DNA from 2 places in the Clavibacter quasicaliforniensis genome. Region 1 is predicted to be linked to the other one. Evidence: predicted binding sites of a transcription regulator. Region 1 holds the regulator's gene; the other holds the start of a gene.

Region 1 (3,399 bases):
GAAGACCTCGTGGTGCTTGACCTTGATCTCGAGGTAGAGGTCGCCGTTGGGGCCGCCCGCGGGACCGACCTCGCCGGAGCCCGGCATCTGGAGGCGGAGGCCCGTGTCGACGCCGGCCGGGATGTCCACCGGCACGGTGCGGCGCGCGCGGACGCGGCCCTGGCCCTGGCACGTGGGGCACGGGTGCGGGATGACGGTGCCGTAGCCGCGGCAGGTGCCGCACGGGCTCGAGGTCATCACGTTGCCGAGGAGCGAGCGCACCTGGCGCTGGATGCTCCCGGATCCGCGGCAGATGTCGCACGTGACGGCGCTCGTGCCGGGCTGGGCGCAGGATCCGTGGCACGTGTCGCAGACGACCGCCGTGTCGACCTCGAGGTCGCGGTGCACGCCGAAGATGACCTCCTCGAGCTCGACCTCCACGCGCAGCAGCGCGTCCTGGCCGCGCTCCTGGCGGGAGCGCGGACCGCGTCCGCCGCCGCCCTGCTGACCGCCGAAGAACGTCTCGAAGATGTCGCCGAACCCGCCGAAGCCTTGGCCGCCCTGCCCGCCGAACCCGGCCTGAGGACCGAGGTCGTATTGCTGGCGCTGCTGCGGATCCGACAGCACGTCGTACGCGTGCGTGACGAGCTTGAACCGCTCGGCGGCGTCGGGGGCGTCGTTGACGTCCGGGTGGAGCTGGCGCGCCTGCTTGCGGTACGCCTTCTTGATCTCCTCTGGCGTCGCCTCGCGGCTCACGCCGAGTACTTCGTAGTGGTCAGCCACGTCGGGCCCTTCGGTGGTGATGGTCGTGGGAACTGGGGGCGGTGCGCCGGCGTGCGGCGGTCACCGCTCCTCGAGTAGGCGCGAGAGGTAGCGCGCGACCGCGCGCACCGACGCCATGTTGGTGGAGTAGTCCATGCGGGTCGGACCCAGCACGCCGAGGCGCGCGAGCACCCCGCCGGACGAGCTGTAGCCGCTGGTGAGCACGCTCGTCTCACCGAGGCCGAACGGGGCGTTCTCCCGGCCGATGCTCACCGAGACTCCGTGCTGGTCGGCCTCCATCTCGCCGAGCAGGCGCAGGAGCACCACCTGCTCCTCGATGGCCTCGAGGACGGGCGAGATGCTCCCGGGGAAGTCGCGCTCGGTGCGGGCGAGGTTCGCGGATCCGGCGAGCAGCAGCCGCTCCTGCCGGTTGGCGAGCACCTGCTCGACGAGCGTGCCCGCGAGCACGGATGCCGCGGCGCGCTGGGCCGGCTCGACCTCGTCGGACAGCGTCTCGAGCCGGGTGGCCGCCTCGGCGAGGCCGAGACCGCCGACGGCCTGGTTGATCCGCGTGCGCATGACCGCCAGGAACGCGTCGTCCGGGTCGCCCGTCAGCTCGACGACGCGCTGCTCGACGCGGCCCGTGTCGGTGATGAGCACGGTGAGCACGCGCGTGGTGGACAGCGCGACGAGCTCGACGTGCTTGACGTGGCTCGTCGCGAGCGACGGGTACTGCACGAGCGCGACCTGGTTGGTGAGCTGCGCGAGGAGGCGCACGGTGCGCGCGAGGACGTCGTCGAGGTCGACCGACTCGCCGAGGAACACGTGGATGGCCTGGCGCTGCGCGGGCGTGAGCGGACGCACGTCGGCGAGCTGGTCGACGAAGAGGCGGTACCCCTTGTCGGTCGGCACGCGACCGGACGACGTGTGCGGCGCCGCGATCAGCTCCTCCTCCTCGAGGAGGGCCATGTCGTTGCGGATGGTGGCGGCCGAGACGCCGAAGGCGTGGCGCTCCACGATGGACTTGGAGCCCACGGGCTCCCGCGAGGACACGTAGTCCTGCACGATCACCCGGAGGACGTCGAGCCCGCGTTCCGAGACCATGGCGGCTCCCTCCTGGCACTCGTCGGTTCTGACTGCCAATCGTACCGCGGCTGCGGCGGTGGTCGGCGTTGCCGGTCGCGCGTCGTCGGCGGTAGCGTGGACGGGCCAGGCGTCGCCCGGCCCACCCACGATCCGCTCGCGTCCGCCGGTCCCCGGCCGTCGCGTGGCACCGAGAGGCTCCCCGCGATGTCCGCACCCGATCCCCACCCGTACGGCGCGCCCGCTCCGCTCACCCCGAGCGAGGACCGCCTCTGGGCGTCGCTCACGCACTTCCTCGCGATCCTCATCGTGCCGTCGTTCATCGTCTGGCTCGTGTTCCGCGAGCGCGGCCGGTTCACCGACCAGGAGGGCAAGGAGGCGACCAACTGGACCATCAACGTCGCGGGCGCGCTCGTCATCCTCAACGTGCTGCAGGCGATCTTCATCGTGATCCCCATCCTCGGGATCATCCTCAACCTCCTCCTCGGCCTCGTGATCTTCGCGGTGGTCGTGGTCAACATCGTGTTCGCGATCATCGGCGGCACGCGCGTGCAGGCGGGCCGGCCCTACCGCTACCCGCTCAACATCCGGTGGATCAAGTAGGCGGATGCCCGTGAGCGCGAGGATCCGGCACGTCGCGATCGACTGCCTCGACCCGCACGCGCTCTCCCTCTTCTGGGCCGGCGTGACGGGCTTCGCGGAGGATCCGGACGAACCGAACCTCCCGGGCCAGGACGCCGCGTGGCTGGGCGACCCCGTCTCCGGGCTGGGCATCATCCTGCAGCGCGCGGACGCGCCGAAGGCCGGCAAGAACCGCGTGCACCTCGACCTCGCGCCCGACGACCGCACGCGCGACGAGGAGGTCGACCGCGTGCTGGCGCTGGGAGCCGCGCTCGTGGCCGACCGGCGGAACGCGGACGGCAGCGGCTGGGTCGTGCTCGCGGATCCCGAGGGCAACGAGTTCTGCGTGGAGCGCAGCGACGCCGAGCGCGAGGCCGGCGACGTGGTGGGCGCGGTCGTCCTCTGACGACCGGCCGGGCGGCCGCCTAGTCCTCGAGCAGCCGGCGCACGACGGCGTCGGCCAGCAGGCGCCCCTGCAGCGTGAGCACCAGCGTGCCGGAGAGAGCGGCACGCGGATCCACCAGGCCGTCCGCGATGAGCCCCGCGACCTGCCGGCGCCCCTCCGTCGTGAGGGTCGGGATGGCCAGTCCGTCCCGGATCCGCGCGCCGAGGAGCACGCGCTCCACCTCGCGCGTCGCATCGTCGAGCGATTCGCGACCCGCGCCGGGCGACGCCCCCGCGAGCACGCGGTCGGCGTACGCGGCCGGGTGCTTGACGTTCCACCAGCGGACGCCGCCCACGTGGCTGTGCGCGCCCGGTCCCACGCCCCACCAGTCGTGGCCCTGCCAGTAGGCGAGGTTGTGGCGGCTGCGGCGGCCGTCGCGCGCCCAGTTGCTCACCTCGTACCACTCGTAGCCGGCCTCGCCCAGCATGCGGTCGGCGAGCTCGTACATGTCGGCCTGGAGGTCCTCGTCGGGCTCGGGCACCTCACCGCGGCGGATCTGCCGCGCGAGC
Region 2 (3,399 bases), 580 kb from region 1:
TCGGCGCGGCCGCCTGGCTCCGCCGGTGGCTCGACGCCTACCTCGTGCCGCTCGCGCACGCGCTGATCGCGCACGACGTCGCGTTCATGCCGCACGGCGAGAACGTGATCCTCGTGCTCCGCGACCACGTCGTCGTCCGCGTCCTGATGAAGGACATCGCGGAGGAGGTCGCCCTCTTCGACACGGAGCGCGCGCTGCCGGAGGGCGTGCGGCGGATCCGCCTCGACGTGCCCGAGGAGGAGCGCACCCTCACGGTCTTCACCGACGTGATGGACGGCTTCCTCCGCTTCGCCGCCGCGCTCCTCGAGGACCGCGACGACCTCGGCCCCGACGGCCTGTGGCGCGTGGCGGCCGAGGCGCTCGCCGACCACGAGCGCGCGCACCCGGAGCTCGCGGAGCGCTTCTCCCGGTTCGACCTGTTCACGCCGTCGTTCGACCGCTCGTGCCTCAACCGGCTGCAGCTGCGCGACAACCGGCGCATGGTCGACCTGCAGGCGCCCGTCATGCAGATCCACGGATCGCTGCGGAACCCGCTCGCGATCCACGCGGGGCTGCGGCCGCGGATCTGCTGACGTCGACGGCGCCGACCCGCGTCCCGGGCCGGACATGCGGGGAGCCGCCGCCCGCTTCGTGCGGACGACGGCTCCTCGTCGTGTGCGGCGCCTCATGCGCCCGGTCGGATCAGCTCGCGGCGGGCGCGCCCTGCTCCACCGTGAGCGTGCGGCCCTCCTGGCCCTGCGGCTCGTCGGACGTGACCGCGATCTTGCGCGGCTCCGCCCGCTCGCTCACCGGGATGGTGACGCTCAGCACGCCGTTGGCGTAGTGCGCCGAGATGCGCTCGGTGTCGATGCCCTGGCCGAGGGTCAGCTGGCGGAGGAACGTGCCGGCCACGCGCTCGCGCGTGAGCCACCGGACGTTCTGATCGCCGGCGAGGGTGCGCTCGGCGCGGATGGTGAGCAGCTGGCCGTCCACGTCGATGTCGACGGAGCCCGGATCGATGCCGGGCAGGTCGGCGGCCAGCACGTAGGTGTCGCCCTCGCGGTGCAGGTCGATGGGCATCGGACGGTTCGCCTGGCGGGTCTCGGCCAGCGCGCCCATGGCGCGGTCCAGCTCGCGGAACGGATCGAAGGTCATGTTCATGCTCGACTCCTCTGATGATCTGCGGTGATGATCTGCGGGGTTGAGCCCGCTCGGCTCAACCACGTCGAGATTAGCACTCGGCCTGGGGGAGTGCCAAGCCGTTCGCCGACGGCGAATGCGGCTCTCACCACCTCTTCAGGAGCGGCGGCGGAGGTCGCGCTCCATGCGCCCGATGAGCGTCCAGACCGCGCGCGAGAGGTCGGGGTGCTCCAGCGCGATCCCGCGCAGCAGCCGGTACTCGAAGCGCGCGACGACCGCGGGCTCGGTCTCCGGATGGCGCACGCGCGCGAGCTCCTCCGCCATCCCCTCGGCCTCCAGCGCGTCCTGTCGGAGGGTCGCGACCACGTGCTCGTCCACGGTCGGCAGCTGCGGGATCACCTCCCACGGGTCGTCGCCGATGCGGCAGCGGTGCTCGATCACGGCGTCCAGCTCGTCGCGGGCCTCCTGGCGCAGCACCTCGAGGCTGGCGGGGAAGCGGGCGTGCACGGGCGGATCCTCTCGGGCGGCGGGCCGACGCGCCTCACGGCCGCCGTCCCTTCACGCTACGTCATGCCCCGGGGGGCGCCGGGCGGGTGGCCGGATGCCGTCGGTAGCCTGGAGGACCGCGACCCAGGAGGATCCATGACCGACCACGCCCGCCCCGTCGCCCTCGTCACGGGAGCCACCCGCGGCATCGGCCGCGCCGTCGCCGAGGACCTCGCCCGCACCCACCGCGTGATCGTGCACGGCCGCGACCGCGACGCCGTCGACGCGCTCGCCGCCTCGCTCCCGGACGCCGTGGGCTGGGCCGCCGACCTCGCCGCGGGCGGCCTCGCCGACCTCGTGCCCGGCCTCGACCGCCTCGACGTGCTCGTGCACTCCGCCGGCGTGATCGGCGGCGACGCCGTGGCGGAGACGCCCGTCGACGAGTGGCGCCGTGTCTTCGAGGTCAACGTCTTCGCGGTCGCCGAGGTGACGCGGGTCCTCCTGCCCGCGCTCCGGGCGGCGAAGGGGCAGGTCGTGCTCGTGAACTCCGGATCCGGCTTCACGGCCAACCCCACGGACGGCGTCTACGCGGGATCCAAGTTCGCCCTCCGCGCGCTCGGCGATGCCCTCCGCGAGGAGGAGCGCCCGCACGGCGTGCGCGTCTCGAGCGTGCACCCGGGCCGCGTCGCCACGGACATGCAGCGCGAGCTCCGCGCCAAGGAGGGCGGCGAGTACGACGAGACGCGCTACCTCGAGCCCGCGTCCGTCGCGCGCGCCGTGCGCCTCGTCGTCGACCAGACCCGCGACGGCACGCTCGAGTCGGTGTCGCTGCGGCCGTTCGGGGGCTGATCCGGGCCCGCCCGCCGGCGTAGCGTGCGGGCATGACGACCCCGGGATCCGACGACGCCTCCGGGCTCGCAGCCGCGGCCACCCTGCTGGGCGCGACCGCTCCGACGCGCGTCGTGGGCCGCGGCGCCCTCCGCTCCGCGCTGCCCGTCACGGATCTCGTCGTGTCCGCGATCGGGCTGCTCGGCGGCGCCGTGGCGGCTCTCGCCGAGGCCGCCGACCTGGCCGGTCCCCGCGAGGCCGTCGTCCACCGCGGACGCGCCGAGGCGTGGTGCGGGCAGCACGTGGAGCCCGTGGGGTGGGCGCTGCCCTCGCCGTGGGATCCGCTCTCCGGCTCGTTCCCGACCCGCGACGGCTCGTGGATCCGCACGCACGCCAACGCGCCCCGCCACCGTGCCGCGCTGCTGTCGGTGACGGGCTGCGCGCCCGACGCCGACGTCGCGGCGCTGACCCGGGCGATCGCCGGGTGGGATGCCCTCGCCCTCGAGGACGCGGTCGTCGCGGCGGGCGGGGTGGCCGCTGCCCTGCGGAGCGCGGGGGAGTGGGCCGCGACGGGGGCCGGCCGGGCCGTCGCCGCCGAGCCGCTCATCGCGCGCCAGGACGGCGGCGCGGTCGCCGGGTCCTCCGGCTGGCGGCCGAGCGCGGAGGCGCCGCTCGCGGGGATCCGCGTGCTCGACCTCACGCGCGTCATCGCGGGCCCGGCCTGCACGCAGGCGCTCGCGGCGCTCGGCGCGGACGTGCTGCGCGTGGATCCGCATGACTGGGACGAGCCCGCCGTGCTGCCGCTCGTCATGGCGGGCAAGCGGACCGCGCGCCTCGACGCCCGCACGCCGGAGGGTCACGCGCGCCTCACGGAGCTCATGGCGGGCGCCGACGTGCTCGTGCACGGCTATCGTCCCGGTGCCCTCGACGCGCTCGGGTTCCCGCGTGAGGAGAGGGAGCGGATCC

The links. Region 1 encodes HrcA, which represses chaperone genes, less so after heat shock. Its sites were predicted from a motif close to TTNGCACTCGNNNNNNNCGAGTGCNAA; they were not measured.
Region 2: the regulator HrcA is predicted to act here: its motif matches at 1,211-1,237, upstream of NL142_RS10940 (Hsp20/alpha crystallin family protein).

Annotation. Positions count from the first base shown of each region.
Region 1 is NZ_CP139624.1:1,713,268-1,716,666, reverse strand. Features, by position in the region: gene dnaJ (molecular chaperone DnaJ) at 1-762, opposite strand, end outside; gene hrcA (heat-inducible transcriptional repressor HrcA) at 823-1,845, opposite strand; gene NL142_RS08235 (DUF4870 domain-containing protein) at 2,032-2,427, shown strand; gene NL142_RS08230 (VOC family protein) at 2,438-2,851, shown strand; gene hemW (radical SAM family heme chaperone HemW) at 2,871-3,399, opposite strand, start outside.
Region 2 is NZ_CP139624.1:2,289,338-2,292,736, reverse strand. Features, by position in the region: gene NL142_RS10945 (GNAT family N-acetyltransferase) at 1-572, shown strand, start outside; gene NL142_RS10940 (Hsp20/alpha crystallin family protein) at 682-1,140, opposite strand; gene NL142_RS10935 (hypothetical protein) at 1,276-1,626, opposite strand; gene NL142_RS10930 (SDR family oxidoreductase) at 1,762-2,454, shown strand; gene NL142_RS10925 (CoA transferase) at 2,487-3,399, shown strand, end outside.